DNA from 2 places in the Mammaliicoccus sciuri genome. Region 1 is predicted to be linked to the other one. Evidence: predicted binding sites of a transcription regulator. Region 1 holds the regulator's gene; the other holds the start of a gene.
What was found. Region 1 encodes LexA, which represses DNA repair genes until DNA is damaged. Its sites were predicted from a motif close to CGAACATATGTTCG; they were not measured.
Positions count from the first base shown of each region.

Region 2: a site for LexA is predicted at 7,691-7,704, ahead of uvrB (excinuclease ABC subunit UvrB). Genes of this name have one in related genera too.

Region 1 covers NZ_CP094824.1:1,637,827-1,655,288, forward strand. Annotated here, with positions in the region: gene sbcC (exonuclease subunit SbcC) at 1-1,065, opposite strand, end outside; gene sbcD (exonuclease subunit SbcD) at 1,067-2,194, opposite strand; gene MUA60_RS08445 (DUF2621 family protein) at 2,270-2,776, shown strand; gene MUA60_RS08450 (CcdC family protein) at 2,796-3,266, opposite strand; gene MUA60_RS08455 (cytochrome c biogenesis CcdA family protein) at 3,305-3,991, opposite strand; gene MUA60_RS08460 (YneF family protein) at 4,177-4,407, opposite strand; gene tkt (transketolase) at 4,535-6,523, opposite strand; gene MUA60_RS08470 (DUF896 domain-containing protein) at 6,609-6,845, opposite strand; gene sosA (DNA damage-induced cell division inhibitor SosA) at 6,923-7,117, opposite strand; gene lexA (transcriptional repressor LexA) at 7,262-7,882, shown strand; gene MUA60_RS08485 (CAP domain-containing protein) at 8,188-9,204, opposite strand; gene guaC (GMP reductase) at 9,223-10,206, opposite strand; partial or broken gene MUA60_RS08495 (metal ABC transporter solute-binding protein, Zn/Mn family) at 10,298-11,241, opposite strand; gene rpmG (50S ribosomal protein L33) at 11,402-11,551, shown strand; gene MUA60_RS08505 (amino acid permease) at 11,752-13,194, shown strand; gene MUA60_RS08510 (hypothetical protein) at 13,490-13,804, shown strand; gene MUA60_RS08515 (phosphoribosyltransferase domain-containing protein) at 13,817-15,217, shown strand; gene MUA60_RS08520 (Cof-type HAD-IIB family hydrolase) at 15,268-16,074, opposite strand; gene thrB (homoserine kinase) at 16,143-17,054, opposite strand; gene thrC (threonine synthase) at 17,051-17,462, opposite strand, start outside.
Region 2 covers NZ_CP094824.1:2,398,260-2,415,721, forward strand. Annotated here, with positions in the region: gene MUA60_RS12560 (tetratricopeptide repeat protein) at 1-72, opposite strand, end outside; gene MUA60_RS12565 (acyltransferase) at 81-563, opposite strand; gene lgt (prolipoprotein diacylglyceryl transferase) at 582-1,400, opposite strand; gene hprK (HPr(Ser) kinase/phosphatase) at 1,400-2,332, opposite strand; gene MUA60_RS12580 (hypothetical protein) at 2,465-2,791, opposite strand; gene uvrA (excinuclease ABC subunit UvrA) at 2,809-5,643, opposite strand; gene uvrB (excinuclease ABC subunit UvrB) at 5,649-7,631, opposite strand; gene MUA60_RS12595 (DUF2198 family protein) at 7,762-7,992, opposite strand; gene MUA60_RS12600 (HD domain-containing protein) at 8,001-8,651, opposite strand; gene MUA60_RS12605 (TlpA family protein disulfide reductase) at 8,651-9,226, opposite strand; gene MUA60_RS12610 (LysM peptidoglycan-binding domain-containing protein) at 9,350-10,045, opposite strand; gene cccB (cytochrome c551) at 10,366-10,686, opposite strand; one part of gene prfB (peptide chain release factor 2) at 10,831-11,868, opposite strand; one part of gene prfB (peptide chain release factor 2) at 11,870-11,941, opposite strand; gene secA (preprotein translocase subunit SecA) at 11,954-14,485, opposite strand; gene hpf (ribosome hibernation-promoting factor, HPF/YfiA family) at 14,652-15,224, opposite strand; gene MUA60_RS12635 (ComF family protein) at 15,273-15,806, opposite strand; gene MUA60_RS12640 (helicase-related protein) at 15,953-16,492, opposite strand; gene MUA60_RS12645 (IS3 family transposase) at 16,492-17,355, opposite strand; gene MUA60_RS12650 (helix-turn-helix domain-containing protein) at 17,319-17,462, opposite strand, start outside.

The sequences.
Region 1 (17,462 bases):
TACAATTGCTTCTAATTTTTGCGTATTATCCCTTATTTGTTTTTGAAGTACTTCTTCATTTTTTATTTCGTTTGTATGATTAGTTTCTTTATCTTTAAGTTGATGATATTGATAAGTTAAAGACTGTACACTTTTTAAGTATTTGACTTGTTTCTTCAAATCATTGATTTCTTTTTCTTCACTTTTCAACTGATTTAATTCTGCTTCTTTAACTTTTAAAGTTTCAAAGTTATCTTTTAATGCCTTCTCTCGTTCAAAGACACTTTCAATTTCACTAACTTGTTGCTGTTGTTTAGATTTCAAATCTGTTATTTCTTTTAACTTATCTTGTCCTACCGCTTCATATGACGATAATGCCTCTTGAATCACTTCATAACGATAGCCTTCAACTTGTTTATGTTCTTGTAACGTTTCATCATCAAAATCATGCATATCATTTATATACTGTGTGATTTTTTGATAGTGACTTTCGATTAATGCGATTTCTTTCTTCATTTCTAACTCTAATTGTTCTTGCAACGTCTCAAAACGATTACTATCGAATAGAGTTCTTAATATACTTCTTTTATCTGTACTGTTCGATACGAGAAACTGTTTGAATTCACCTTGAGGAAGAATCAATATTTGTCTAAACTGCTTAACATTCATATGTAATAATGCTTTTAAATAATCATTACTTGTATTAATGCTTTTCGTTTCTAATGACCACTTATCATTAATTTTTTTATATACTTCAACAGTGGCATTGGTTGGGTTTTTATTACCTTCTTTAATGTATTTCACTGTTCTTACGACGCTATATTGCTCATTTTTAATTTCGAATTCAAATTCTACTTTTGTTGGTAACTTAGGATCTGCAAAATGACTTCGTAAATCGACTTCTTCTCGAGACTCTGTCGATGTCTTACCAAACAAAGCGTAAACCAACGCATCAAAGATCATCGTTTTACCTGATCCTGTCTTACCACATATTAAAAATAATTGTGATTTAGATAAATGTGTAAAATCCACTTCTTCATTTATAAATGGTCCAAAATATTGCATCTTTAATAATAAAGGTCTCATTTTATTCTTGTGCCCCCTTATTTAAATCATTTTCTAACAATGCGATAATTTTCTCTCTTTTTATACCTTCTAACGGTTCACCCGTTACATGATCGTAAAACGATTCAATAATTTCTAAATCCGTCAAAGTATGAACATCCACATCTATTTCATCATTTGCAACTTCATAGTCTTGTCTAGATATTTGAAGTGTATTAGGATATATACTTCTTATCTTCATAAGTGGATCTGTCACATGGTCCATATCAGATAATTTAAAGTGAAAATAATCATCTTTATGCTTGATGTCTAACTTTTCATGTATGACATCTTCATAGCTTGCTTGTATCACTTGAAATGCTCTTTTAGGTTCTATTGGTATAAATGACTGTTTAAATGTTTTATGACCAAAATCAAATAATCTATATCCTTTAGCTTGGTTTGCCTCTGAAAATGAATATTGCATTGGCGTTCCAGAATAAAATATGTAATCAGACTGTATCGCAAATGGGTGATGTAAATGACCTAGTAATACAGCATCGAATATATCAAAGGTTTGTGCACTAACTGTTTCTATAGTCCCAATAGATAATGGTCTTTCAGAGTCTGTCGATTCACCACCAGCAACGAATAAATGACCTATTAAAATATTCGTTTCATCTTCATTTATTACTTCTTTCATTTTATTAACAATAAATCCAGTCGCTTCTTGATGTGTATGAATATCTTTCACTTCATATACATGTCTAATATCAGCAGGTGTAAAGTAAGGCATCACGTATATATTGACATCATTGACTTTAATTGGTTCAAGCAACTGATTGTATCCTGTTATAATTTTTAAGCCTGTTTTTTCGAACCATCTTTCTCCGTAGTTTAAACGTTCTTTACCATCATGATTTCCACTTATAGCTATAATTGGTGTGTTAAGTTCTAAATTGATTGTTGAAAGTGCATCTTCAAGTACAACCATTGCCTCCTTATTAGGATAATGTAAGTCATATAAATCACCGCTAATCACGACAATATCTGGTTGATGTTCTTTAATTGCATCGATTAATTTTGAAAGTATAAACTTTTGATCTTCTATTAATGATTGACCATTGATGGTTTTACCAATGTGCCAATCAGCAGTATGTAAAATTTTCATTTAATAGCTCCTTTTATAATATTTATTAGACAGGTTGAAACGCTTCATTTATACTAAATCTAAGGAGTGATTTCATTGAGTAACGCATTTATATTTTTTATTATTTTATGGTGCATCGTATTTATTTCGTTACTTGCAATCGGTGGATTCTTTATGTTTCGTAAATTCTTAAAACGTATGCCTAAAGATAATGGTATGAGTGAACTTGATTGGCAAGACTACTACATTAATAAAGCTTTACCATTATGGAATGATGAAGCACGTAGTTTATTAAACGAACTCGTTTCACCTGTTCCGGAATTATTTAGGGATGTTGCGAAAGAAAAGATAGGTGGACGTGTCTCTAAAATTGCATTAGAAGAACATGCCACAACAATCGAACTTGACCATATCATGAGAGGATATATCGTAGCAACACCAAAAAGAGATCACAAATTCATGAAGAAAAAGCTAACCGAACTTAATATAGATTATACACCATATTTAAAATTGTTCGAATTAGCTGATGATGAGAAGAATAAATTTTCTATCTTTGATCATAGAGAAGAAATTTCAAATGCAAAAACAACGCACACTCAATAATTGAGATGTGCGTTGTTTTTTAATTTACAATTGGCATACGGTCTTTTAATTTTTTATATTTAACATACATAGCAATTCTCCAAGGTACAATCATACTAAATGCGAGTAAGAAAAACATACCAGCTAATTGACCTGGATCGATTGAATCACTTAAGAAAAATTTACCGACTGATCTAATGATTAATAACGATATTAAAATAACCGGAAATAATTTAGAACGTTTCATATAAATTTCTGATCCTTTAACTTCAAAGTTAGAAGTAAAGATAAGAAATAGTGAAAAGAACAAACCAACTAAAATTGCTTCTATAATCTCACTGCCATTTAATCTAAAGTACGGTACAACATACATTAATGCACCTGTAGCCATAAAAAATGGCGGTAATACGATTTTTTTAGCATTAGTTGGATAATTTTGTGCTTTCATTCTAACAACAATAACTGCCAATCCCATTAAAGCTGCTATTACAAATGAAAAAAGGAAATACATATCTAAAACCCCTTATAAGTACGAAATAACAATAATATTTAATTTAAACCTAATGATTGGAAGAATATCGTGATCTCCGTTAATAAATCAAAGAACAGTAATATTCCCATAATTATCATAATTATACCACCAAACTTCATGATAGCAACATTGTACTTTTTAATAATTTGTAATTTAGTTATAAAGAATGTTAGTACGAAAAATGGAATGCTGAATCCTAATACATATAACAACATATAAAGTAATGCTTGTGATGAATTAGTAGCAGCTAACGTACCAATCGCTGCAATAATCGGACCATTACATGGTGTCCATCCTGCAGCAAATGCCATACCTATAAGAAAAGTACCTATATAACCTGTGGGTTTCGTCTTGAAATTTATTTTACGGTCTTTCATTAAAAATTGTGGCTGAAATACCCCTAATATAATGAGACCAAATACAATAATAATAATGGCACCTAATTGCCTGATTAACGTTTGGTAATTAATCAACATACCAGAAATATATCCTATACCCATTCCAAGTATCATATATATAACACTAAAACCAAGTAAAAAGATAATCGTATGTAAGATTGCATTACGACTAAGTCCTTTAGTTTTGATGTCGTCATAACTCATACCTGTTATATAAGAAATAAACGCTGGATAGATGGGTAATACGCAAGGAGATACGAAACTTAATATGCCTGCACCAAAAGCTACAAATACTGTGATTTCCACAATGATCCCCCTCTCATTCATATTCTATTTTATCAAATAACAATTAAGTTAAAACACCTTTATTTGAACAATAAGTGAAAACTTAAACAAAATAAGAAACGAGCCTTAGACTATTGTATACGTCTGAGACTCGTTTAAAAATATCACGGTTATACGTTTTATTTTTACTTATGATTAATATAAGATTATTTAATTTTTTGATCCATATTCTTATTCATCATTGTCATCATTTGATTAATTTTCTTTTGAGATGGTTTTTGACCCATTTGCATCATCATCATACGTAACATTTCTTCGTTAATTGGTGGATTCTTTTTCAAGTAATCCATCATATATTTACGTGCAAGGAAGAATCCAAGTGCAAGCCCACCGATTAATGCCACGACGATTAATAATATTGCTAACCACGTTGCCATTATTTCACCCACTTTCTGTATCCTATAAAAGTTTACTAAATTCATTACATTTTATCAAGATGAAACTTAATGTTTAAAATGAAAAAGCCTCAGCCAAGTTTCTTGGATGAGGCTTTTTTAACATTCTTTAGAAGCTTAATACTTGGTTTAATACATTTTCTTTTGTAAATCCGTATTTTTCAACTACTAAGTCGCCAGGCGCACTTGCACCGAATGTATCAATTGTAATGACTTTACCTTCAATGCCAACATATTTATGCCAACCTAGAGAAGATGCCATTTCGATTGCTACACGTTTAGTGATAGATGCTGGTAATACTGATGCTTTATATTCAGCATCTTGTTGATCAAATGCATGCCAGTTAGGTAATGATACAACTTGTACACCTTTACCTTGTGCTTCGATATCTTTAGCTGCATCAATAGCTAATGAAACTTCAGAACCAGATGCTATTAATAAGTATTCAGGTTCGATTTCAGAACGATATACGACATATCCGCCTTTACGAACGCCTTCTTCTAATACTGACTCTTCAACATCTAAAGCTGTTAAGTTTTGTCTTGTTAACACTAACGCTGTTGGTGTTGTTTCAGATTCTAAAGCTACTTTCCATGCTACTCTTGTTTCGTTACCGTCTGCTGGGCGAATCACATTTAAGTTAGGAATCGCTCTTAGTCCAGCTAATTGTTCAACTGGTTCATGTGTTGGACCATCTTCACCGACAGCAATTGAATCATGTGTGAATACAAATGTTGAAGGTACATCCATGATTGCTGAAAGTCTTACAGCTGGTTTCAAGTAGTCACTGAATACGAAGAATGTTGCACCATATGGTTTAACACCACCGTGAACTGCCATACCGTTAACTGCAGCAGCCATACCGAATTCACGAACACCAAACCAAACGTTGCGTCCTTCAGGAGTTTCGCTACTAAAGTCAGCTTCACCTTTAACATTTGATTTGTTTGAAGATGCTAAGTCAGCTGAACCACCAAAGAATGCAGGTACTGATTTACTTAATGCTTGAATCACTTCACCTGAATCCGCACGTGTTGCACTGCTATTTCCAGCTTCATAAACTGGTAATTCTTTATCATAATCAACTGGTAATTCATTAGAAATAGCTTGTTTAAATGCTTGTCCTAATTCAGGATATTCATTTGTATATGCTCCAACTAATTTTTCCCAAGCTGCTTCGTCTTCATTTGCACGTTTAAGCATTGTTTCACTGAAGATATCATATACTTCTTGAGGTACATTAAAGCGTTTAGAAGGATCTAAACCGTATGCTTTCAATGCTAATTCACGTTCTTCTTCACCTAATGGAGCACCATGCACGCCATTAGTACCCGCTTTATTAGGCGCACCATAACCGATAACCGTTTTAACTTCGATTAATGTTGGGCCTTCTAATGTTTTTGCTTCAGTAATCGCTTTATCAATAGCTTCTAAGTCATTACCGTCTTCAACTAAGATATAGCTCCAACCATAAGATGTGAATCTTTCTTTAACATTTTCAGAGAATGCTTTATTTAATTCACCATCTAATGAAATATCATTAGAATCATATAAAGTGATTAATTTATCAAGGTTTAAGTGACCTGCTAATGAAGCTGCTTCATGAGAAATACCTTCCATTAAGTCACCATCACTTGCTAAAACATATGTGTAATGATCTACTACATCGTATTTATCTTTATTAAATTTACCTGCTAAATGTTTTTCAGCCATTGCCATACCAACACTCATTGCAAAACCTTGTCCTAATGGTCCTGTTGTTACTTCTACACCATCAGTATGTCTAAATTCAGGATGTCCAGGTGTTTTAGAATCCCATTGTCTGAAGTTCTTCACTTCTTCAAGTTCTAAACTACCTGAAACGTGTAATAAACTATATAGTAATGCAGAACCATGACCAGCAGATAATACAAAACGGTCTCTATTAAAATAGTTCTTAGATTGTGGATTGAAATTTAAATGCTTAGTCCATAATGCATATGCCATAGGCGCAGCACCCATTGGTAAACCAGGATGTCCTGAGTTAGCTGCTTCAATAGCATCTATACTTAAAGCACGGATTGAATCTACTGCAAGTTGATCTTTTTCGTTAAACATAAATGTAGTCTCCTTTATTCTTGTAATACCTTTTCATTATACATGAAATTTTTTCAAAAATTAATTATTATTACTTAATTTATACTTACTTTCTTATATTATTATTTTTTTGAATTTCTTTTACCTTATCAGGTGTTACATCATTACCTTCTGGATCTATGATTTTAGTATTCTCGATTGTATTTTTAAAATTACCGCGGAATGCTTGTAAATACTCAGCACGTAATTTTGATTGTTCTTTAGCTTCACTATCTGTTAAACCTTCAGATTTCTTTTTGTTCGCTAATTCGTTAATTCTTTCTATTTTTGCTTTATCTAGCATAATATCCCCACTTTCTTTATACATAAAAGATACCAAAAAACACGAGTAAATCCAAATGGATTTACTCGTGTTTAAATTCAATCTATTGACCCTACTAATGTATTGGAATCAGATATATGGTTATGTTGTTTAATTTGATGATCGGTCATTTCGTACGTTTGTTCTGTATTATAAAGATCATTAGACTGAGCTAAATATAAATATCCAATTAATAGAGTCATTAAGAATACTGCGATATACACTAATACTGTCTTCTTAATTGTAATTGTCATACTCAATTCCTCCTAGAACGTTTGTTTGTATTATCATAATAACAGAACAAATGTTCGTAGTCAATAAAAATACGAACAAATGTTTGTTCAAAGGAAACGTATGTGCTATAATAAATTTAAATAATTAATTGGGAGCGTGCGACTATGAAAGAATTAACTAAACGTCAATCTGAAATATATCAATTCATCAAACATATAGTACAAACGAAAGGCTATCCGCCTAGCGTACGTGAAATTGGTTTAGCAGTCGGCTTAGCGTCAAGCTCTACAGTACATGGTCATTTATCAAGACTAGAAGAAAAGGGCTACATTAAACGTGATCCAACTAAACCACGAGCAATAGAAATCACCGAAACAGTTGGAGAGAACATTAACCAAGAGAACACCATTCACGTTCCAGTTATCGGTAAAGTTACAGCAGGTATACCTATTACAGCTGTAGAGAATGTAGAGGAATACTTCCCATTACCAGCACATTTTACATCAACACATAATAGCAATATCTTTATATTAGATGTTGTCGGTGATAGCATGATTGAAGCTGGTATACTAGACGGCGATAAAGTAATCGTACGTAGTCAATCAATCGCTGAGAATGGTGATATCATAGTTGCAATGACAGAAGATGATGAAGCTACAGTTAAACGTTTTTACAAAGAAGAAACGCGATATAGACTTCAACCAGAGAACAGTACAATGGAACCTATTTATTTAGATAACGTTACAGTATTAGGTAAAGTTGTTGGATTGTTTAGAGAAATGTAACATAACAAAAAGGAGATGCGAACGCATCTCCTTTTTTCATATTCCCTTTATCGAGTTCTTTCTTTACTTGTCATATATTTATGATACATCTTTTTTGTTTAATAATTCTTTAATACGTTCTAAGACATCTAAATCTTTTCGTTTTATTTCTTTATTTTCCATGTAAAACTACCCCTTTATATGTTATTTCACCAATCAAAATTACTAGAAACAACATGTGTTAAACATTTAAGGAAATATGAAATATTGACTTTTCTCGATTTAATTATATCAACGTTGATAAGATAATATCATTTATCTCTTTTCTATTGTTGCGTGATGTAGTTCTCCGTCCAATATGGCTGTAATTCTTCGCCAATATCGACACCTACACCTAATTCTTTATAATCTTTATTTAAAATGTTTTTTCTATGTCCAAGTGAATTCATGAGACCATGATGTGCATATATACTACTGATTTGACCATAAGCCAAGTTTTCCCCAGCGGTAAGATAATTAAAACCATCTCGATCTAATCTATCAAATGGAGACATACCTTGTTTGTTATTATGATCAAAATAATCATTTTTCACCATGTCTTGACTATGCTTTCTTGCAGTTTCACTAACACGCTCATTATAAGATAATGTAGGTAGTCCAAACTGTACGCGTTCAGCATTTACAAGATCAAAGTTTTGTAATTCTAAAGCTTTTTTGTATTCATCAGAAGCTGCATGATACTGATTCGTTCGTTTATCTTCAGTTGATGATGCAATCTGCATGATACCTTTAATTTGATTATTTTCATGTTTATCATAAAACACGGTTGTATAGATGTTATCAAATTTGAAAACATCATAATCTTCATCATTTTGTATGAGTTTCACTTTGTCTTTTTCTATTGCTTTTTCAGGTTCTCCAAGTATAGAACGAACTTTATCTTTGTTCATTTTACTTGTGATACCTTTTTTAGAAGTTATAAGGTCTTGGTTTGTATATAAACCAGTTACTTTGTCATGATCATAACTTACCATCACAAATTCATGATAGTCGTTATGATACACATGCCATTTCTCGTTATATTCATTAGCAGTTATACGCTTAGGTTTACCAAGTTTCTTTTCTACTTCGTTCTTTGTTTGATTGATTTGAATATTATTAATCGCAAATTCTTGGTCATCTGGTGTCTTTAGTTCAACTTTCTTTGCTGATTCTTCGTGTAGTATTCCTTGTTGAACGTTCAATACTTTTTGCCCAATTTGTCTAGACAAATCTGATTCTGGGACTGGCTTGATAAGTGTTAAGCATAATAGCAACATAAATAAAAAGAATACTTTTCTCAAGTCGTCACCTCACTTGTTTTAGCCGCGATCACTGTCACCATTAAATATTGAATTACGAACAATTACATAGTCTACTTTTGTAATAGAATGTAAATCTTTTCCACCTGCATAAGAGATAGAACTTTGTAAATCTTGTTCGATTTCAATTAACGTATCTTTTAGAGAGCCTTTATGTTCAACAAACATCTTTTTACCCTCTACATTTTTACGTTCACCTTTTTGAAATTCAGATGCACTACCGAAATATTCTTTATATAGTTTACCTTCTAATTCAACTGTTTCTCCTGGAGATTCTTCATGTGCAGCAAATAATGAACCAACCATTACCATACTTGCACCGAATCTAATAGATTTAGCAATGTCACCGTTCGTTCTAATACCACCGTCAGCGATCATTGGCTTTCTAGCAGCTTTGCTACAAGCGTTAATTGCAGCTAATTGCCATCCACCAGTACCAAAACCAGTTTTAATTTTTGTAATACAAACTCTACCTGGTCCGATACCAACTTTTGTTGCGTCAGCACCCGCATTTTCAAGTTCACGAACACCCTCAGGCGTACCAACATTACCTGCAATTACAAATGATTCAGGAATATGTTGTTTAATATGTTTAATCATTCTTATAACTTGCTCAGAATGACCGTGTGCAATATCTATTGTTATATATTCAGGAACAAGTCCTTCGTTAGAAAGTTGTTCTATAAAAGTATATTCATTGTCTTTAACACCTACAGAAATTGAGGCGAATAAGTTTTGGCTTTGCATTTTTTTGATAAATGGAATACGTCCTTCTTCATCAAAACGATGCATGATATAAAAATAATCATTACTAGCAAACCATTCAGCTAGTTCTTCATTCATGACTGTTTGCATATTTGCAGGTACTACTGGTAATTTAAATGTCTTTGGACCAAATTTTACAGTAGTATCACATTCAGAACGGCTTTCTACTATACATTTATTTGGTATTAACTGTACATCTTCATAATCAAAAATTTTCATATCAATAACCTCTTTCACAACTATTAATAATAATCCATTAGTTACTATACATGGTTAAGTAGTAAAAGTAAACGAAATAATACTATAAATATTATTTATTTAGAGCTTTATCAAGAGTTTTGATATTTTCTTCCATTAAAGACTGATATGAAATATTTTTTTGTTTGGCTTCATCTTTAGTTAATACTTCTAAATTATGAAATTTTAGCGGTTTACTGTTCGCATCTTTCTTTATAATATCTGTCATTTTTGAACTAACATTTTGCTCATATAAAATATATGGTGATTTCGAGTTGTTAATATCTTTAATGATTTCTAGAATTTCTTTTTGTGTGGGTTCTTCATTATTCATGCCTGTGACACCTTTTTGTTTAAAGAGATATCTGTTAGCTAAATACCCTAGAGAATCATGAGAAATAAATACAGTATCTCTTTTTGTATCTTTCGTTACGTTTTGTAAACTTTCATCAATCTCGTTTATATCTTTAATGAGCTTTTGATAATTTTTTTGATAATATTCTTTATGCTCAGGATCCTGTCGTACGAGTTTATCTTTAATAGATTTAGCCGCTTCTTTATTGACAATTGGATCCAACCAAATATGAGGATCGTTAGCACTTTCTTCATCTTCGTGCTCATGTTCATGCTCTTCTTCACCGTGTTCATGATGATGTTCTAAAATATGACTTTCTTTCAAATTAGCTACTGCTTCTAATTTGTGATCATCACTTTTAATAGTAGAACTAATTTTTTAGCTACTGGATCTAATTCATTTGAAGAATATATAAACAAATCACTTTTAGCAATATTAAGCATTTCTTTTTGTGTTGGCTCATAATTATGTAAATCCGTACCACTTCGGTAAATAGAATTTGCATCTACATATTTTCCACCAATTTGTTTAGCAAAGCTTTCATACGGAAAGTTAGTTGCATATATTTTGATTTTGTCATTTGATGATGTTTGGTTGTTACAACCTGAAAGTATGAGTGCCATCGTTAGTAACGTACCAACTATAATATATATTTTTTTCATATTTTAACTCCTACGTTATTATTTATTTTAATTATAACAATATACGCTTTTACACATTATATCGCAATTATATAATACACATATTTTTGCATTGAAAACTCATTTGTATTGTGCTAAAATTATAAAACGTAACGATTACTGAATAGAAAGGCTGATGAACATGCGTGTCAATATCACGTTAGCATGTACTGAATGTGGCGACAGAAATTATATTACAACTAAAAACAAACGTACAAATCCTGAACGTATTGAAATGAAAAAATACTGTCCAAGATTAGGTCGTCACACTTTACACCGCGAAACTAAATAATTTCTTATTATAAGAAAATATACGACAAAGAAGTCAATTCATACATTTGAAATGGCTTCTATTTTTTATATTGGCACTTTATAACTTTAAAGCATTTATGCGTTAAAAGTTTTTGTTGCTTATTTACTGAAATACTAATAAAATAATATGTATATTTTATTTACAGATAAATTGTACAATTAGAAAGCAAGGTGAATTATATGGAAGAAATGAAACGAGGATTAAAGACTAGGCACATATCAATGATTGCCATTGGTGGCTCGATTGGAACTGGATTATTTATGGCCAGTGGTGCAGTCATCACTCAAGCAGGACCTGGCGGTGCACTTATAGCTTATTCAATCATTGGCGTTATGCTCTACTTTTTAATGACAGCTATAGGTGAACTTGCAACATTTTATCCAGTTTCTGGTTCATTTAGTGCTTACTCAAGTAGATTTATTGATCCATCAGCAGGTTTTACAGTTGGTTGGCTCTATTGGGTAATTTGGGCACTGGTAACAAGCGTGGATATATTAACTGCAGCAAAAATTATTACATACTGGGATATATTCCAAAATATTAACCCGTTTGTATGGAGCATTATTTTCTTAGTTATTCTATTCTTACTCAATGCATTTACTGTTAAAGCATTTGGTGAAGCTGAATATTGGTTAAGTTTTATTAAAGTCGCGACTATTATAATCTTCTTAATAGTTGGTGTACTTGTGATATTTGGAATTTTAGGTGGTAATGAACCATTAGGATTATCAAACTTCACTTATAAGGAAGCACCATTCGTAAATGGTATTTCTGGTTTCTTAGGTGTACTACTTGTTGCTGGATTTAGCTTCGGTGGTACAGAAGTAGTAGCTGTAACAGCTGGTGAATCTGAAAATCCTAAAGAATCCATGCCAAAAGCAATTAGACAAGTATTCTGGAGAATTTTATTATTTTATATTTTAGCAATCGCTGTGATTGCAGCAATTATTCCATATACTGATCCATTGTTATTAAATAAATCAAACACTGTAACACAAAGTCCGTTTACAATCGTATTTGATAGAGTTGGTATAGCATTCGCTGCTTCAATTATTAATGCAGTTATTTTAACAGCACTTATTTCAGCTGGTAACTCAGGTTTATATGCTACAAGTAGATTACTTTACTCACTTGCTCAACATAAGCAAGCACCTAAATTTATCAATAACTTAAATAGAAACAATATGCCATTTGTTTCATTATGTGTCACAATCATATTAATATTTACTTCAATCGTATATGCAACGATTAACACTGATGGTTATTATAAATTGTTGAATATGTTAGGCGCACTTGTTACTTTAGTTTGGTTAATGAGTATAATCAGTCATATTCGATTAAGAATGGCTATTAAGAAACAAGGCCAATCAACGACAGATACACTAGAATATAAAGCACCTTTATATCCATTAGGTCCAATCATCGTAATCGCTGTAATAGCATTCTTATTAATCGGTCAATCATTTGATAGCATTATGACATTGAACTACCCAATGTTAATCGAATCATTCTTACCGATTATATTAGGTTTCGTAGTATACTTTATTCATAAATTCACAACGAAATCAAAAATTATCAAACTAGAAGACATCGATTTAACAAAACACCAATATAAGAAATAATTTTTAAAAGCGCCACTCAAGTTGATTGAGTGGCGTTATTTTTATCTATAATTTTGTTCGTGCTCGCCTGTCTTAGTTACACTTTGACCTAGTTTTGTTACTAACGGCTTCCTTAGTTACACTTCCGCCGACTTTTGTAACGATAAACCCTTCATAAAATATTATTACCATAATCTCTTATTACCTCGTTCAAAGCGTTTATTAAAATATGCTAGCTATAATCTACTTTTTCTTATTGCAATATATATAGTATAATAAATATTAATGATAATTTTAGAATAAAGAAGGTGTAAATATGATAGGTCAAACTAATTTATTTGATGATGTTATGGAACAAGATGAACGTTTTGTCATTGTTGTTCAAAGTATTTATGACACACATGCTCAACTCGTTAAGAAAACACTTAGAGAATATACAAGTTTAACTCGGGAACAGATGCAATCATTATTTGATCATCTTAAAGATTTATATTTAAATGAACCTTTTGAAGAGAATCAAGCATTTTTTGATATTACTGTTTATACGAACCAAGACTATGCAGCGGACCAAATTTATGCGCATATTAAGAGAAAGAAATTCAGCCATGAATGGACGCACACAAGTAAATAAAGGAGTAATCACATGTCCCAAGTAAGTAAAGTTTTTCCTTTAGATAACGAACAACAAGTTGAAGTGAAAGTTAAAGAAAATAGATTTGATTTTGAAATAGATGAAATGCTTGCAATTACACAAGAAGAACATTCAAAATTTCCATTTATACCTGTATCGCCTTGTTTAGGATATTCTAGAGGATTATATCCAGAACATCCTTTACTCGTTGGTTTATTGTTAGGATTTTTATACCATGAGTCTTTAACAGGTGAAACGGATGAACGCATTCAAACAATTGCTAAAGCTATTAATAGTAAAAATCGCAGTAAAATGATTCAAGCTATAAATATGGTTGAATCTAATAAACTTGGTCACTATCCACCAACGAGATTTCTAGGTTTAAGTGAACGTGCTGTCAATTTAGGACAATCAATTTTTAGTTTATTTGATGATGATGTGATGTTCTTAGCTTCTACACGAGATAAGATTATTTCTCATCCACCATTATTAGACCATAGCGATATTGTTGACCCTCAAGAACGTTTATTTTTCTATACGAAAGATAAAGACTTCTTTGATAATGATGAACGTGTCGCAATCATTGATAATCATTTATTAAATGGTAATTCTGTACTAAATCTCATAAAAAAGATTTATGATAAATGTCCTGAAAGAGAAACATTTACTGTATTAACACCTATTGATTTAAGATCTCAAAGTGTGAAAGAAGCATTTTCAAGCTTGGAAAAATCTTTAAATATTAAAATCAATATCATTTCACTCATGTCATTTGACGTAGAAATCACAGCTATAGAGCATGAGACGAAAGATTTAATCCAAAACGAATTACTAGACAATCAGAAGCATGATACGAAAGTTCAATATTACTCTTTAAGAAATGTCATCAATGATCATTTCATTGTAAAAGCTCAAAACATGCTGCGTGATGGTACGATTCACGATAATCCATACTTTATTTCAACAGGTAGATTCACTTTAAATGGTAAAGAACAACAAGTATCTGAAGACCTATTTCAACGTATGGGCGAATTATTAAATGACTTTTTAGATGATTCACCTAAATTCGTCATTGGTATAGGAGAATTCATGTACGTACCACTTCAAATTGCTCGTTATTTACCTGGTAAAGAAATTCGTGTACAAGGTACAACACGCTTTAATTTCGATTCGAGTACATTAAGACATTCTAATAAAAAGATTAGCTTTATGTCGCCATTAGAAAGAACAATTACGCATTATTTATATAATTTAGAGATTGATCAATACGAACAAATCATCGTATTTGTTGAAAGACTGAGACATAAAACTGAAATAGATGATATTGTACAACAATTAAAAATACTTGGGGCAAAATCAATTCTCGTAATTGAAATGACTTCAATTGCATTTAATGAAGATCGTCACGAATAATAAAAAGCAGTTCAAATCTTGAATTTCTTAAGGTTTGAGCTGCTTTATTTTTATGCTTTTAATATTTTCTCTAACGCTGTTACGATACCATCATGGTCATGGTCGTCTGTAACGACATCCGCAATACCTTTAATCGTATCGTTCGCATTTCCCATAGCAACACCAACTGCTGCTCTTTCTAACATATCAGAATCATTTAAACTATCACCAAAAGCTATCACTTCTGAGAAATCCGCTTCAATTTGATCAAACAACCTTTGCAACGATTTCCCTTTAGATACTTCTCTATTCATAAATTCTAAAAAGTACGGTTTACTTATTGTTGATGATACTTGGTCATTAAATTTGCCATTCAACGCTTGATTTGCACTTGCAATGTTTTCCTCGAAATCGACACCCATAATTTTTGGAACGTCACCTGTTATAGCTTCTTTAATATCATTAACTTTATTCATTGGAAGACCTGTTAGTTCACTTTCAATGTTCATATAATCATGTGTTGTATCATGAATTATTTGGTCATTTAAATACGTTAAATAAAAGAAACGATGACTTCTACAATAATCAATAATATCGTGTGCATCCTTTTGACTGATTGTTTGATTAAATACGATACTTTGATCTTCTGCCTTTATAACAAAAGCGCCATTATAACTTACGATATAGCCTCCATAGCTTTTTAAATCTAGTGCTTCTGCATGCTTAACCATACCTGCAGTTGGACGCCCTGAAGCGAGTATTAACGTCATGCCTTCTTTTTGTTTCTCCATTAAGTATTGATATGTTACTTCACTTATTTCATTCTTTGAAGTTAAAAGTGTATCATCCATATCCATTACGATGTATTTATATGTCATGTTTATCTCCTTAAATATAATAATGCTTATATTCTATCATACATAGAATATAAGCATCTCATTTTTAATTATAAGTTTATAATTTTTTGTCTAATACCATATCGATTAATGGTTACCAATTCTGATTCGCAATCTTCGAATTCGTCTTGTAAGGCTCTCACAAGCTTACCACTCAATTCTTTTTTGACGAGCGTTAATACAGTTGGACCAGCACCACTAATAACTGTCGCATACGCACCATGTTCTAAAGCTAATGCTTTAATATGTTCAAAACCAGGGATCAAATGTTGACGATAAGGTTCATGAAAACCATCTTTCATCATCATCTTTCCAGCTAATTCATAATTATGTTGAATTAACGCACTGATCATCGTATTGCTTATCGCACTATATTTAACAGCATCTTTTAAAGATAATGATTCTGGTAATACTTTACGCGCTTTCTCCGTTGATAACTCATACGCTGGTATTGTAGCAATTACATCGACTTTTGGTATATCAATATATGAGACATCCGTATGTTTAGCTTCTGGATCATATACCCCTAAGACTAATCCACCATAAATTGTTGGGGCAACATTATCTGGATGTCCTTCAATTTCAGTTGCAAGTTGTAGTAACTCATATTTAGATAACTTTAAATTTGCAAAATAATTAGCAAGAAATAAACCTGTTACGAGCGCAGATGCTGAACTACCTAATCCTCTCGCAAGTGGAATATCGCTATACATTTTTAAATTTAATGCAGGCATTTCTTTAGAAAATTTCTCTGTAGCAGTTTGTGCAATTTTAGTAATATAATGGTCCTCGTTGTCAGGTAAACCTTGAAGATGAGGTCCAATATGCTCAAAATGCCATTTGCCATCTTCGGAAAGATGTGCTTCTACTTCTAAATATTTATCTAGAGCCATTCCGATTGAGTCGAAACCAACCCCAAGGTTAGCAGTTGAGGCTGGTACTTTAAGCTTTAATTTCTTCATTGTAAAGCACGCTCAATATAATCAATAATTGCTTGTTCGTCATTTTCTAAAGGTGTAATTGGTGAATCAAGTAAATCGATCGCAGTATCAGGATCTTTCAATCCATTACCTGTTAAAATTGCAACAACAGTTTGATTTGGCTCTAATTTACCTTGTTCATGCAATTTCAACAAACCTGCAATTGAAGCGTTACTCGCTGGCTCACTGAAGACGCCCTCTTTACTTGTCATAAGTTTGTACGCTTTAAGAATTTCTTCATCTGTCACACTATCAATTAGTCCGTTTGACTCATCACGCGCTGCTTCAGCTAATTTCCAACTTGCAGGATTTCCAATTCTAATAGCAGTCGCTACTGTCTCTGGGTTTGTGACAACTTTACCTTGTACGATTGGAGACGCACCTTCCGCC
Region 2 (17,462 bases), 760 kb from region 1:
TTTTTCCATTGCTTTATGATAATAGAAGTCTTTATCAAACTTTACGTGTATGACATTTGAATTTTCTCCCAACGACTGACTCACCGCCTTTTTTTAAGTTCCATAGGATTGCCATATGCCATCATATCATTAGGTACATCTTTCGTCACGATAGTACCACTTGCTATAACAGCATTATCACCTATACTCACACCTGCAAGTATAGTGGCATTTGCACCAACTAAGACATTATCTCCAATGTTTACACGGCCAATTCTATATTCTTCGACTAAATATTCATGACATAGAATGGTTGCATTATATCCTATTACACAGTTTTTACCGATAGTGATAAGTTCAGGATACATAATATCAGGTGTTGCTTTAAATGCAAAAGCTGTCTTTTGCCCAACTTTCATCTTAAGCCCTTTTCTGTATAAAAAATGTTTCCATTTAACACTCGGTAAATATCTACTAATTTCAATGATAATAACATTTTTAAATACTTTTATAAAACGTACTGTTTCATACATTTTCCATAATGGATTCTCACCATCTACTTTTTTAGTCTTTAATGCTCTCACGTAAACACTTCTTTCACATTAGTTATGATAATAACCTTGAACATCTCTGAATTTTTTCGGATTATAACGTACTCTTCTATAAATAATACAAATAATAGAAACAACAATAATCACAATCGATATAACTTGAGCAATTCTTAAATGTTCAGTAAGCATCAAGCTATCCGTTCTTAAACCTTCTATATAGAATCTACCAATTGAATAATAAATTAAATATGCAAAGAATGTCTCACCAATTTTCAAGTTAGGTCTAATGAGTAATAAAATGACAAAACCAATTATACTCCAAATTGATTCATATAAAAATGTTGGTTGATAATAAATACCGTCTATTTGCATATGGTTAATAATAAATTCAGGAATATGTAAATTCTCAAGAAAACTACGGGGAACAGGTCCACCGTGCGCTTCTTGATTCATAAAGTTACCCCATCTACCAATTGCTTGTGCCAAAATGATACTTGGCGCGACAATATCAACCATTTGGAAGAATGACAAATTCTTTTTACGACAAATGATGAACCCTGTTAAAAAGGCACCAATCAATCCACCATGAATAGCTATACCACCATTCATAATAAGAGGTATTTCTGCTAAATGTTGACTGTAATAATCCCATTCAAAAGCTACGTAATAAATACGTGCACAGATAATTGCCATTACAACACACCATATAATTAAATCTAAAAGTGATTCTTCTTTTATTCCAACTTTTTTAGCAGTTCTTTGTGCGATAAGATATCCAATTAATATACCAGAAGCAATGATAATACCATACCATCGTATTGCTAGCGGTCCTAATTGTATCGCTACGGGATCAATGCCTAACACTTCCATTATTCATTCTCCTTACGTGCATTTTTCAAAATTTCTGCATTAAGACGATTATTAAACTCTTCTGCAGTATTAATACCCATGTTGTTTAATCGATAGTTCATTGCAGCAACTTCAATGATGACAGCTAAGTTTCTACCAGGTCTAACAGGAATCGTCTTTTTAGTTATTTTTGAATCTAAAATTTTTAAAGTTTCTTCATTCAATCCGACTCTGTCATATATTTTTTCTTTGTTCCATGTTTCCAAATTGATGTTTAGTTTGATTCTTTTCTCCATCAAGATAGATCCCGCACCAAATAAAGTCATAACGTTGATAATACCAAGACCTCGTATTTCAAGTAAATGTTCAATGATCTTCGGTGCTTTACCGATTAATTCGTTTTTATTAATTTCTTTAATTTCAACATTATCGTCGGCAACGAGTCTGTGACCGCGTTTAACAAGCTCTAATGCCGTTTCACTTTTACCGACACCACTATCACCTGTAATTAATACACCTACGCCATAAACATCGACGAGTACGCCATGCAATGATGTTTCAGGTGCTAGTTCACGCTCTAAATATCCGGTTACTTGCCCCATCAATTTAGTCGTTGAAGACTCACTTTTTAAAAGCGGTGTATTATTTTCATTACAACTTTGAACGAGTTCTTCTGGTGCATCTAGACCTCGTGTGATAATAATAGCTGGTGTTTCAGGTCTACATAATTTAGCCATTCTACCTTTTTTCTCTTCATCAGGCAACAAATTATAAAACGACAACTCAGTTGTGCCTAATACTTGAATTCTATCTGATGAATAATGTGAAAAATACCCAGCCATTTCTAGACCAGGACGTGATATATCCGTTTCTGTTATTTTACGATGTAAGCCATTTTTCCCGGCAATAACTTCCAAATTAAATTGCTCTATTAATTTACTACTTGATATCATAGGGTTCACCTCTAGGTTAATATATGTTAATTCTAATGAACTTTAACCTTAACTGCAATCATTATCAATATTACAACAGTTTCTGCAAATATAAAAACCCTAGAAACGTTTTATCGTTTCTAGGGAATAAAATTAAATATCTTTTTTTTGGTCGTTATTTTTGTTGAAATTTCTAATGATATTTCTTAAAGATTCATCTAATTGTTGAATAGGATCTTGACCTGTTCCTTCGTTATCTTTAAACTGCTTTTCAAATTCAGTTTTACCTGATTTGGCAGTTGTCTTAAATTTATCTAATAAGTCTTCAAATAAATTTTCTACATTTTCTTTAGATTTCTTATCAAAAGGTGATGATGATTTTTGATTATGAGATGTTGCATCAAGTAATTTTACCGCTTCATAAACAGTAATTTCCCCACCTTCAATAAGGTCTAAAATTTTTAATTGTACTTCGTTCATAAATAACCCCTCCTGGTTTATGATCGATCTCGTTCTAAAATTGGTTTTAAGTATTTACCAGTGTAAGATGCTTCAACTTCTACAATGTCTTCTGGTGTTCCAGTAGCAATAATTTCACCGCCACCATCTCCACCTTCTGGACCTAAATCTATAATATAATCTGCTGTTTTAATGACATCTAAATTATGTTCAATAATGATGACAGAGTCGCCATTTTCAACGAGTCTATTTAACACACTTAATAAACGTTTAATATCATCTACGTGTAAACCTGTTGTTGGTTCATCAAGTATATATAATGACTTACCATTAGATCGTCTATGAAGTTCAGAAGCAAGTTTCACACGTTGTGCTTCACCGCCTGATAAAGTTGTTGCGGGTTGACCTAGTTTAACATATCCTAAACCAACGTCTACTATTGTTTTTAATTTTCTATTTATCTTAGGTAAACTTTCGAAAAAGTGATAAGCATCTTCTACTGTCATTTCTAATACATCAGAAATACTTTTTCCTTTATAAGTTACTTCTAATGTTTCTCTATTATAACGTTTTCCATCACAAACTTCACATGGTACGTATACATCTGGTAAGAAATGCATTTCAATTTTAATGATACCATCACCTTTACAAGCTTCACAGCGGCCACCTTTAACATTAAAACTAAATCTTCCTTTTTGATAACCTCTTACTTTTGCCTCATTCGTTTGGCTAAATACATCTCTAATATCATCAAATACACCTGTATAAGTTGCAGGGTTTGAACGTGGTGTTCTACCAATTGGTGATTGGTCAATATCTATAATTTTTTCAATTTCATTTACACCTTTTATAGTTTTATGTGCACCTGGTTTTATTTTCGTATTATACAATTGTTTTTGCAAACCTTTGTACAATACTTCATTTACTAATGAACTTTTACCAGAACCTGAAACACCTGTTACACATGTCATAACTGATAATGGGAAGTCTACATCGACATTTTTCAAGTTATTACTTGTCGCACCTTTAACAGATATTTTACGTTTTGTAACTTTTCTTCGTTTAGATGGTACAAACACTTTCTCTTTACCGCTTAAGTATTTACCTGTTAAAGATTGTTCATTTGCCATCACTTCTTCTGGCGTTCCACTCGCAACTACTTCACCACCATGTACACCTGCTTTTGGACCTATATCAATTAAATAATCGGCAGCTTTCATCGTATCTTCATCATGTTCAACGACAATTAATGTATTACCCATATCTCGCATTGATTTCAAAGTGTCAATTAAGCGATCATTGTCTCTTTGATGTAAACCGATAGAAGGCTCATCAAGCACATATAATACGCCTGATAATCTAGAACCAATTTGAGTTGCCAGTCTAATACGTTGTGCTTCCCCACCCGATAAAGTACCTGATGCTCGATTAAGTGTTAAATATTCTAAACCTACATTATTTAAGAAAGATAATCTTTCATGTATTTCTTTTAAGATGAGTTTCGCAATTTTACGTTCCGTTTCATCTAAATCTAGGTTATCGAAATGTTTAATTGCATTATAAATTGAATATCTGACTGCTTCACCGATATGTTGGCCATTAATTTTGACAGAAAGTACTTTTTCATTTAAACGATAACCATCACATGTTTCACAAGTTTTTTCGACCATATATTTTTGCATCACTTCTCTAACGTATTCAGATGGTGAATCATGGTAACGACGTTCAATATTATTTAGCACACCTTCAAAAGCCATCGTTTTTGTTCTTTCTGTTTTAACGCCATAATCTTGATTAAATTTAAATTCTATTTCATCATCATGACCTCTTAAGACGATGTTTTTTTCTTTTTTCGTTAATTTATTAAATGGTTTATCCATATCAATTTTAAAATGTTCACAAGCTTGTTTTAATAAAGTTGGATAATAATTAGAACTGATTGGTTGCCATGGCAAAATTGCGCCTTCATTTAAATTTAAAGTCTTATCTGGCACGACTAAATCAACATCTACAGTTAATTTACTTCCTAAGCCATCACAAGATGGACAAGCACCAAACGGATTGTTAAATGAGAATATCCTAGGTTCTAATTGATCTACTGAGAAACCACAAATAGGACAAGCATGGTGTTCAGAAAATTTAATTTCATCACCATCAATAATATCAGCAACTGCATTACCGTCAGCTAATTCTAGCGCTGTTTGTAAGGAATCAGCTAATCTTGCTTCAATACCTGGTTTAATGACAAGTCTATCAATCACGACATCAATAGAATGGTTTTGATTTTTGTTTAAATCCGGAACATCATCAACATCTAATATATCGCCATCTACTTTTAATCTTGCATAGCCTTTTTTAGCAATGTCTTCAATCAATTTCTTATGTGTACCTTTACGTCCTGAAACGATTGGTGAAAGAATTTGTATTTTTGTTCTTTCTTCTAATTCCATAACTTGATCGACCATTTGTTGAACCGTTTGTGATTTAATTTCAATACCATGGTTTGGACATATTGGTCTTCCAACTCTTGCATATAATAGTCTTAAATAATCATATATTTCAGTCACAGTAGCAACAGTTGATCTTGGGTTTTTACTTGTTGTCTTTTGATCAATTGATATCGCTGGAGAAAGACCATCAATTAAATCTACATCTGGTTTGTCCATCTGCCCTAAAAATTGTCTCGCATAGGCACTTAATGATTCTACATATCTTCTTTGACCTTCTGCATAAATCGTATCAAATGCTAAAGACGACTTTCCTGAACCAGATAATCCAGTCATAACAACAAGTTGGTCTTTAGGTATTTCTATATCTATATCTTTTAAGTTATGTGCTCTTGCACCTTTTACGATGATGGATTTGTTTTTCATCTCAGTCACCTTTCTGCTTTTAGTTCAAATAATATATCTCTTAGTTCAGATGCACGCTCGAAGTCTAAATCTTTCGCAGCATCTTTCATTTCTTTTTCTATGCGCTCGATTGTCTTTTCTCTTTCTTTTTTCGTAAGTTTCTTAGGCGTTTTTTTAGTATCTTTTTCAGTTACTTCATCTGTTTCTACAGTTGCTGATATCACATCACGTATTTTCTTGTTAATTGTTTGTGGTGTTATATTGTGTTCTTCATTGTACGCTTCTTGAGTAGTACGTCTTCTACTTGTTTCATCTAATGCTGTTCTCATAGAATCTGTAATTTTATCTGCATACATAATCACTTTACCTTTATCATTACGCGCAGCACGACCAATCGTTTGAATCAACGAACGCTCTGATCTTAAGAAACCTTCTTTATCTGCATCTAAAATCGTCACAAGTGAAACTTCTGGGATATCTAAACCTTCTCTTAGTAAGTTAATCCCAACTAATACATCATAAACACCCATTCTTAAGTCTCGAATGATTTCTATTCTTTCTAATGTCTTTATTTCTGAGTGTAAGTAATTCACTTTAATGCCGGCTTCTTTTAAATAAGTCGTTAAATCTTCACTCATTTTTTTAGTTAATGTTGTAATTAATACACGTTCATTTCTTTCTATTCTTTCATTAATTTCAGCCATTAAATCATCTATTTGATTTTCACTTGGTCTCACTTCGACAATTGGATCTAACAAACCAGTTGGACGAATAATTTGTTCGACCATTTCATCAGTATGTTCAATTTCATATGGTCCCGGTGTTGCTGAAACATAAACCAATTGTTTCGTTTTTTCTTCAAACTCTTCAAATCTAAGCGGTCTATTGTCTAAAGCACTTGGTAATCTAAAGCCATGTTCTACTAAGACATTTTTTCGCGCTTGGTCTCCATTATACATACCTCTAATTTGAGGAAGTGTTACGTGAGATTCATCAATCATCACTAACCAATCATCACCAAAGTAATCTAATAAAGTATATGGTGTAGAACCTTTTGGTCGTAACGTTAAATGTACAGAATAGTTCTCAATGCCTGAACAAAAGCCCATTTCTCTCATCATTTCTAAATCATAATTCGTTCTTTGTTCAAGCCGTTGAGCTTCTAGCAGTTTATTTTCTTTTCGAAGTTCTGCCAATCGTTCTTCAAGTTCTTTCTCAATACGCTCAATCGCAACTTTCATTTTTTCTTCACGTGTTACGAAGTGAGATGCAGGATAAAATAGAAAATGTTCTCTTTCAGCAATAACTTCTCCTGTTAAGTAATTTACTTCTCTAATTCTATCGATTTCATCTCCAAAGAACTCTACTCTGACACATAGTTCATCACGTGATGCTGGAAATATTTCTACAACATCTCCTCTAACTCTAAATGTACCACGTCTAAAATCTATATCATTTCGTGAATATTGGTTATCGACAAGCTTTCTTAACAGTTCATTACGTTCCATTTCCATACCAACACGCGTACTTACAACTAAGTCTTTATATTCTTCTGGATTACCTAAACCATAAATACAGCTGACACTCGCAATAACGATAACATCATCTCGTTCAAACAATGCGCTAGTAGCTGAATGTCGAAGTTTATCAATTTCATCATTTATAGAGGCATCTTTTTCAATAAAAGTATCTGTTTGAGGTACATATGCTTCAGGTTGATAATAATCGTAATAACTTACGAAGTATTCTACTCTATTCTCAGGAAAGAATTCTTTAAACTCACTATATAGCTGTCCAGCCAACGTTTTATTATGTGCAATAATCAATGTGGGTTTACCGACTTCTTTGATGACATTACTCATCGTGAATGTCTTACCTGTACCTGTCGCACCTAGTAAAGTTTGATGTCTCTTGCTTTCGTTAATGCCTTTTACAAGAGATTTAATAGCTTCTGGCTGATCCCCTTGAGGTGAATAGTCAGAATGTATTTTAAAAGGAAAATGTTGCATAGGAACCTCCTCATTTTCTGTAATATATATTTATTTTATCAAAAATTTGTAAAAATGACCAAACATTTGTTCGTTAATTTTAAATTTACATACAAATAAGAGGAAAAATCTAAATGATTTTTCCTCTTATTTATCTTGATTCAATTTTATCTATTTTAAGTGTATCAACTATATAAAAGCCTGCTACTAAACTCAGTACATCTAACAACATGATAAGCTCATTGTTAAAAAAGCCTTTATAAACCGAAACACCAATTATGATGCTGGATACAAGTAATCCAATCCATTTATTTTGAGCAATTTGCGTGAAAATAATTACCATTAAACAAGGAAGAAACAAAGCTAGAATCGGCCAAATCATTCAATTCACTAACTCCTTTTTGTTTCACGTTTCTCAAGTATCGTCATTGTTATCTCTCTTAACTCTGAACGTGGTATAAATTTTTCTTGTAACATATCAGGTATAATATGTTGAATAAAATCTTGTACAGAAGCTAAATGATCAAATTGCATGATCGTTTCCAATGAACTTTCATAAATTTCGAAGAATAAAGGTTCTGGATTTCTCTTTTGAATTTCACCAAAAGATTCATACAATAAATCAATTTTATCAGCAACACTTAATATTTGCCCTTCTATACTATCATCTTTACCCTCTTGTAGTCTATGTCTATATATATCTTGATATTGCTCGGGAAATTCTTCTGTTATAAATTTATCGATCATCTCTTCTTCAACTTGAGAGAATAATTTTTTAATTTCATAAGACGCATATTTCACAGGTGTCTTAATGTCACCAGTAAATATTTCAGGATAATCATGGTTCAAAGCTTTTTCATATACAAGTTTCCAGTCTATTTCTTGACCATTTTGTTCTTCTACTGTTGCTAAATATTGCGCTATTTTCGTTACTTTAAAAGAATGTGCTGCGACATTATGGTCTTGATACTTAAATTTACCTGGACATCTTACTAATTTCTCTAAATCAGACAAACTTTTAAAATATTGATGTACCCCCATTAAACTTCCTCCTTCACTTGTGTAACTAAGTTGTTTAGTGTCTTTTCAGATAATTCACCTAAATACACTTTTTTGATTTCGCCATTTTTATCTACAAATAAAGTTGTAGGTATATTATACGATTTATATTTTTCTAGAAAATCATCTTGCGCAACGTAAACATCGTAATTCACATTTACATCGTCCATTAATTGTTTAGCTGGTTTTCGTTTATCTTTAACATTTAAACCAACTAATTCGACACCTTTATCTTCGTGCTTTGCATATTTTACAAGTTCAGGCATTTCTCGTTTACAAGGGTCACACCAAGAGGCAAATAAATTAATAACAGTAATATCATTTTTAGATGTTACCTCTTTTAATTGTTTTGATTTTTCAGTTGAAAAAACATTAACAGTTTCATCATTTACATTCATGCCTGTAGCTGGATGACTGTTTTGAAACGTTTGCTTCCCTTGTTGCTCTTTAAACTGTTCGTTCGTTTGAAACTTATTGATATCTAATACTTTATAAACACTGATACTAATAATCAATAACAAAAGTATAACTAATATGATTTTTAACCTTTTTTTCATGTTTTCAAACCTCTACACTAGCATTTACGTTTATTATATCAACTATAATGATAAAAAAAAGCAAATAGTTAAAATTCTTAAACTGAATTAACTACTTGCTTATTTATTAAATTTCTATAAAAACTAATGAATATAATTATATGAGCCAGCTGCTGATGCTGAAATTGTACGTGAAGATACTACGCCTACACCTTGGTAGTTCATTTCAGAAACTTGAATTGAACCATCAGCATTCACTTTATCTACATAAGCTACATGTCCATATCCACCAGCAGTTGATTGTAAAATTGAACCAGCTGATTGGCTGTAGTTAAATGTCGGTGCAACATAAGCTACTGAATCTTCACTATTGTATACATTACCGTATGATGTTTGTTCAAATACGTATCTTAATAATGCATCTTCTTGAGCAGGAGATTCAGGTGCACTAACTGTTAAACTAGTAGGTTCAGCAGTTGGTTCTGAAGTTTCTGCTGCAACTTTTAATTCATCACCCACTAAAATTAAATCTGAAGATAAATTGTTCCATTCTTTTAAGTCTGATACGTTAACATCAAATTTTTCAGAAATTTTGTTAAGTGTATCTCCCTCTTGAATTATATAGATGTTATCTTCTAATACTTTTAATGTTTGTCCTTCTTTAACGTCTACGTCGATATTATTTAATGATTTAATTTCAGATACTGATGTGCCATATTCTTCTGCAATATTCTCTAATGATTGTCCTTCTTTAACTTTAATATCAGCTGCATAGGCAGATGAACTTGCTAAACTTGTTAAAGCTGTAACAGATGCTAATGTAATGAAAGTCTTCTTCATGATGACATATCCTCCCGAAGTGTATGTATTTACGTTTATATTTTAAATTTATATGATTTTTCTCAATTAATACTGGAAATAATATAGCACAATATCTATCGCAATATTGTATTGTTACAAATCTGTAATATAAACGTTAACATTCTATAATTTTATAGATAAAAATGTTACTAAAGACTGTCATGTAGCCATTTTAAAAGACGATGTTAATTATTTACACACAATTAACATCGTCTTTTTTATTTATTAATATTCAATTAAAATACATATGTGTTTCAACGTTAAAATTTCCAATTTATATACAAAATGAATATAAATGATTATTTTTGTTTAGCTAACCATTTAGCAACTTCTTTTGCTTCTTTCTCATCTACAACTTGACTCGGCATATTCCCCTTACCTTCGTTGATAATTTTTTCAATATCTGACTCAGACATTTTGGCACCGACTTTTTTAAGTGATGGTCCAGATGCACCATCTAAATCTTTACCATGACATCCTACGCAAGAATTGTTTTTAAAGATTTTTTCCCCTTGTGAACTGTATTCTTCTTTGCTGCTATCATCGCTTGATTGTCCACATCCTGCAAATACTAACGATGATAATGCTATTACAGAAATCATGCCCATTTTGATTTTCATGTATAACACTCCATTCATTTTATTATCAACTATATTTTACCATGTAAACCAGCGTCTGACATCATTTTGTTCAATAATTCACAATTTTAATTATCATAAATGAAGCTAGGATATTTTAAAATCATCCTAGCTTCTTACTTTAAATTATTTTTCATTAATTTGGCTTCTTAAATATGCATCGATAAATGGATCTAAGTCCCCATCCATAACTGCGTTTGTATTACCTGTTTCTTCATTAGTTCTATGATCTTTAACCATAGCATATGGATGAAATACGTATGAACGTATTTGACTCCCCCATCCAATTTCTTTTTGTTCACCTCTAATTTCATCTAGAGCTGCTGCTTGTTCTTCAAGTTCTTTTTGGTAGAGTTTCGCTTTTAACATTTTCATAGCTTGTTCTCTGTTTTTAATTTGTGATCTTTCATTTTGACATGTAACGACGATACCAGTTGGTTGGTGTGTAATACGAACAGCTGAATCAGTCGTGTTGACGTGCTGTCCACCTGCACCAGATGCTCTATAAGTATCGACTGTAATGTCTTCAGAATTAACTTCTATTTCTATTTTTTCATTATTAAATTCAGGTGTTACATCACAAGATACAAATGATGTATGACGTCTTCCTGATGAATCGAATGGAGAAATACGCACTAATCTATGGACACCTTTTTCAGCTTTTAAATATCCATATGCATTATGGCCTTTGATAAGAATTGTGACACTTTTAATGCCCGCTTCATCTCCAGCTTGATAATCTAACGTTTCCACTTTGAATCCTTTTTGTTCTGCGAAACGTTGATACATTCTAAGTAGCATTGAACCCCAATCTTGAGATTCTGTACCACCTGCACCTGGATGCAATTCTAATATAGCGTTGTTTTCATCATGTTCACCATTAAGTAGAAGTTTCAATTCAAATTGATCGATGTCTGTTTGTAACGCTTTTAAATCTTGCTCAAGCATTTCGTGCATGTCTTCATCATATTCTTCTTGTAACAATTCAACAGTTGTAAGTAAATCTTCAATCTGTTGATTTAATGTATGAAAATCACCGACGACAGACTTTAATGCGTTGTTTTTGTTAATGATGTCTTGTGCTTTATTCTGATCGTCCCAGAATGTTGGATCAACCATCATTTCTTCGTATTCTTGAATGTTCGTCTCTTTATTTTCTAAGTCAAAGAGACCCCCTAATATTCATTAATTTTTCATTATTTTTATTTAATGTTTGTCTAATTTCCGTTAATTCCATAAAATTACTCCTTTATGCTTGACCATGACAGTTTTTATATTTCTTACCACTACCACATGGACATGGATCGTTTCGGCCAACTTGTTCATCTTTGACGATAGGTTTTGGTTTAACTTTTTCTTTACCATCATTCGCACTCACATGTTTAGCTTCACCTATTTCAACTTGTTCACGTTCAACTTGTTCACCGCGATCAATAGTTGATTTAAGAATGTATTTACTTACTTCATCTTCTATTTCATTCAACATTGTTTCAAATAAATCTAAACCTTCATTTTGGTACTCTCTAAGTGGATTGATTTGACCATAAGATCTTAAGTGGATACCTGTACGTAATTGATCCATTGTATCAATGTGATCAGTCCATTTACGGTCTATTGTTCTTAACACAATCATACGTTCAAATTCAGACATTTGATCACCAAAGTCTTCTTGTTGAGCTTTGTATTGTGTTTTAATTTTTTCTAATACAATTTCTACGATATCTTCATAATCTCTACCGCGAATATCGTCAACTTTAATTGCACCTTGTGGTACATATGAGTCTTCAATATATTGAACGAGTGCTTCAAAATCAATTTCTTCTTCATTTGTTGCGAAGTGATAGTTCACGCCACGCTCTAATGATGATTTAATCATATCTTTAACAATGTCTTGTACATCGTCTTTTTCAATAATATCATTACGCTCACCGTAAATGATTTCACGTTGTTTTCTTAGTACATCATCGTATTCTAACAAACGTTTACGTGCATCGAAGTTATTACCTTCAACTCGTTTTTGAGCAGATTCTACTGCTCTAGAAACCATTTTAGACTCAATTGGCGTATCATCATTCATACCTAATTTACCCATTAAAGATTGCATACGTTCTGATCCGAAACGAACCATCAATTCATCTTGTAATGATAAGTAGAATCTACTTCGACCAACGTCACCTTGACGACCTGAACGTCCTCTTAATTGGTCATCGATACGTCTTGATTCGTGTCGTTCTGTACCAATAACAGCTAAACCACCAAGTTCAACAACGCCTTCACCAAGTTTAATATCCGTACCACGACCAGCCATGTTAGTTGCAATGGTTACTGCACCTTTTTGACCTGCATTTAAAATAATTTCTGCTTCACGTTCATGGTTTTTCGCGTTTAAAACGTTATGTCTAACGCCTTTTTTCTTTAATAGTTGTGAAATATATTCACTTGTTTCAACGGCAACTGTACCTAATAATACTGGTTGACCTTTCTTATGAAGCTCGATTACATCTTTAACAACTGCATCAAACTTACCTTTTTGTGATGCAAAAATTAAATCCGCTTCATCTTTACGTTGTATTGGTCTATTTGTTGGAATTTGCGTAACAGTCATATTGTAAATATTTCTGAACTCTTCTTCTTCCGTCTTAGCTGTACCTGTCATGCCTGATAATTTGTTGTACATTCTAAAGAAGTTTTGGAATGTAATAGATGCCATTGTTTTAGATTCATTTTGAATCTCTAGACCTTCTTTTGCTTCAATTGCTTGATGCAAGCCGTCAGAGAATCTTCGACCTGGCATTGTACGACCTGTAAATTGGTCGACAATCATAATTTCCCCATCTTCAACAACATAATCTTTATCTTTAAACATTGTTCTATTTGCTTTTAATGCAATATTAATATGATGCATTAAGTTAACATGTTTCACGTCAAACAAGTTATCAATTTTGAACATACGTTCAGCTTTATCAATACCTTGTTCTGTTAATGTGATAGCTTTAGTTTTTTCATCATAACTAAAATCATCTTCACCTTTAAGCATTTTTACAAATACGTTGGCTTGAGTATATAAAGTTGTTGATTTTTCTGCTTCACCTGAAATGATAAGTGGTGTTCTCGCTTCGTCAATTAAAATTGAGTCAACCTCATCAATGATGGCAAAGTTAAGAGGTCTCATAACACGGTCTTTTTTATACGTAACCATGTTGTCTCTTAAATAATCGAATCCAAGTTCATTATTTGTACTATACGTGATATCTGCTGAATATGCTTCACGCTTTTGATTCGTATCCATTGAATTCAAATTAAGTCCAACTGATAAACCTAAGAAATTATATAATTGTGCCATTTCTTCACTTTGTGAACTTGATAGATATTCATTGACTGTTACAACATGAACGCCTCTACCTGTTAGCGCATTTAAATAAACTGGCATTGTTGCTGTTAATGTTTTACCTTCACCAGTTTTCATTTCTGAAATATCACCACGATGAATAGCAATACCACCCATAATTTGTACTTTAAATGGTGTCATATTAAATACCCTAGTAGATGCTTCTCTTACGATTGCATATGCTTCAGGTAGTATTTTGTCTAAATATTTTTCTTGCCTTTTATAATCTTCTATTTCTGACAATTCTTTTTTGAATTGTTCTGTTTTCTCTCTTAATTGATCATCTGTTAATTTAGCAATTTCATCTTCTAAATTGATGACTTGATCTGCTAATTTTCCGAGTGATTTAACAACTCGTTTGTTACCATCAGCTATTTTTGATAAAAAACCCATTTTGTTCTCTCCTTCAACTAGAAAACTAGTAATCTTACAACAATATATCATATCACGTTTATATCTCTTTTTACACTATTTAAGATTACCACCTCTGTACATGAAAAGCTATCAATAGCCAAAGAAACTGGTGCAGAAATTCTGCACCAGTTGGTGTAAATGATTTTTATTGTATTGAAGTTTCAATTAATCCATATTTACCATCTTTACGTTTATACACGATGCTTGTTTCATCTGTTTCTGCATCAGTAAAGATGTAAAAATCATGTCCTAGTAAGTTCATTTGTAATACTGCTTCTTCAGAATCCATTGGTTTCAAAGCAAATTGCTTAGAACGGATGATTTCAATTTCATTATCGCTATCATTCTCTTCAACTTCTTCAGGTGCAGCTGAATCTGCACTTACTGCAAAGACATCTTTATCTCGCCCTTTGTCGCGATACTTTCTATTAACCTTTGTTTTGTACTTACGTACTTGTCTTTCGAGTTTGTTAGTTATTAAGTCGATTCCAGCATATAAATCTTCATGTCTTTCTTCAGCTCTTAAAGTAACATCTTTCAACGGAATAGTTACTTCAATTTTACTTCTAGAATTCTGATAAGTTTTGATTTTAACGTGGGCTATCGCCTCTGGGACATTAGTAAAATATCTTTCTAGTTTACTTACTTTGTCCTCAATATAATTTCTTATCGGATCAGTCACTGTGATGTTTTCACCATGAATTTCAAATCTGATCATAAAACACCGACTCCTTTAACGCTCAATTTCTCTTGTGTTTCTTCCTACCTATATTTTATCATTATTTACTGCTCTTGCAAATGTTAAGGCATCTATTTTTCTGATTTTTCTAACAAATAAAAGTTCCGCTAATCGATGAATTGTTAACCCTGTTGTATAAATATCATCTACGAGTAATATTCTCTCATTTTCAAAGTCTAAGTCCTTATTTATTTTAAATGGATTATGCTGAGATGACCTTTCTAATTTAGTTAATTCTGATTGCTTTTGCCTTTCTTCAGTTTCATAAATCTGTATATATTTAATTTTTTGATTATCCAATACCGTTGTTACATGATCAAAAGTACGCTGCCCTAACTTATTAGGATGAATGGGTTCCGGAATAACATAATCATATTGCTTAAATAATTTCAGCGGCAATTGAAATACTTGATTAAGTGCAACATCCCCCTTTAACTTATATTGTTGTATGACCGCTTTGATAAGACCATCATAGTCATACAACGTATATAGTTGATTAATTAATGGATATTTATTTGAAAGCCACTGACAATCTAAGCAATCCTCCTCTTCTTCAGACATTATTTTTAAACATCTTTTGCATCGTCTTGCTTCATGATTAAATGTTAATTGATTGGCACATTGCTCACATATTATAGATTGCCTTGAAAAAAGATTTAACAAATCGATCACTTCATTGATATGATTTTGACAAATTATGCACCTCTTCAAATTAACCATCCTTTCTCTCGTGCTAAATCATTCATTTCAATAATTTCACGTTTCGCCTGTATCATATTTCGTGTGATACCTTCGTGATAACACAATACCTTGCCAGTTGGACAAGATAATTTTCGACCAACACGACCTGCAATTTGAATGATGGCACTACTTGTAAACTTTTCTGTATGCACGATGACGATATCTAATTTTTCTAACGTAACGCCTCTTTCTAATATTGTCGTCGTAAACATAATGTCTATTTCATCATTTCTTAAACGCGTCACCTTTTCATGCCTCATTGCATCTTGACTGGATACATAATCAATTTTTGAAAAGTAACCTTGGAATACTTTAAATATTTGTTCCATATATTGAATATTATGATAGAAGACAAATGTCTTTCTATTTTGTTCTATTTGAGATTTAAGAAACGCAAGTAACTTCTGATTGAGTTTATTTTCTTTAATGTTATTAAATTGAAATTCTGGAACTGGTAATGGATGTTTATGATATCGGTAGTGACCCCCAAAAGTTAGAGTTTCCATTATGCTATTAATTGGCTGGATTGAGTTCGGTATTGTACTGGACTTCGTCCAGCCAATTTTAATTTCAAACGTTCATTGTTATACCAATAGATGTAATCCTCAATTCTTCTTTTTAATGTTTCATAGTTAACAAGTTCTTCTCCATGATACATTTCCTGCTTCATGATGCCAAAGAAATTCTCCATAGAAGCATTATCCGCACACGTCGCTTTACGTGACATACTTTGATAAATCCTTTGTTCCGATAATCTTCTAATCCATGCATTATGCTGATAATGCCAACCTTGATCAGAATGTATCGTCGTACGATATGGAGCTTCATGCTTAATGATTGTAACTGCTTTATCCAATGATTGAAGTACTAAGTCTAATGTTGGTCTTCTGGATATACCATAAGAAATGATTTCCCCATTGTATAAATCCATAATAGGGCTGAGATATAATTTTTGTTCTTCAGCACATTTAAATTCAGTGATATCTGTCACTAATTTTTGAAGTCGAATAGATGTATGGAATCTACGATTCAAGCGATTTTCAGCCACTTTACCAACTGTACCTTTGTATGATTGATAGCGTGATTTACGTGTGAATTTTTGACATTTTAATCCTAGTTCTCGCATAATTCGTTGTACTTTCTTATGGTTAATGAGATAACCTTGATTTCTCAAAGCTAAATATATACGACGATAGCCGTATTTACCGTTGTGTTTTTGAAAAAGTTCAATGATCTTTTTCTTCCAACCTTTATCTAAATCTTCCTTTTGTAATTGTTTGGCATGGTAATGATAGGTTGCTTCTGGTATACCAACCTTTACTAAGATATCTTTTAATTTGAATCCTTCTTCTTTGAGTTCGAATGCCACTGCTGCTTGTGCTTTTCTAGAAAGGCACTCGGATTCTCTCGAAAAGCGTTCAACTTTTTTAAATAAGCATTCTCTAATCGAAGATTTTCATTTTCTAGCTCTAACTC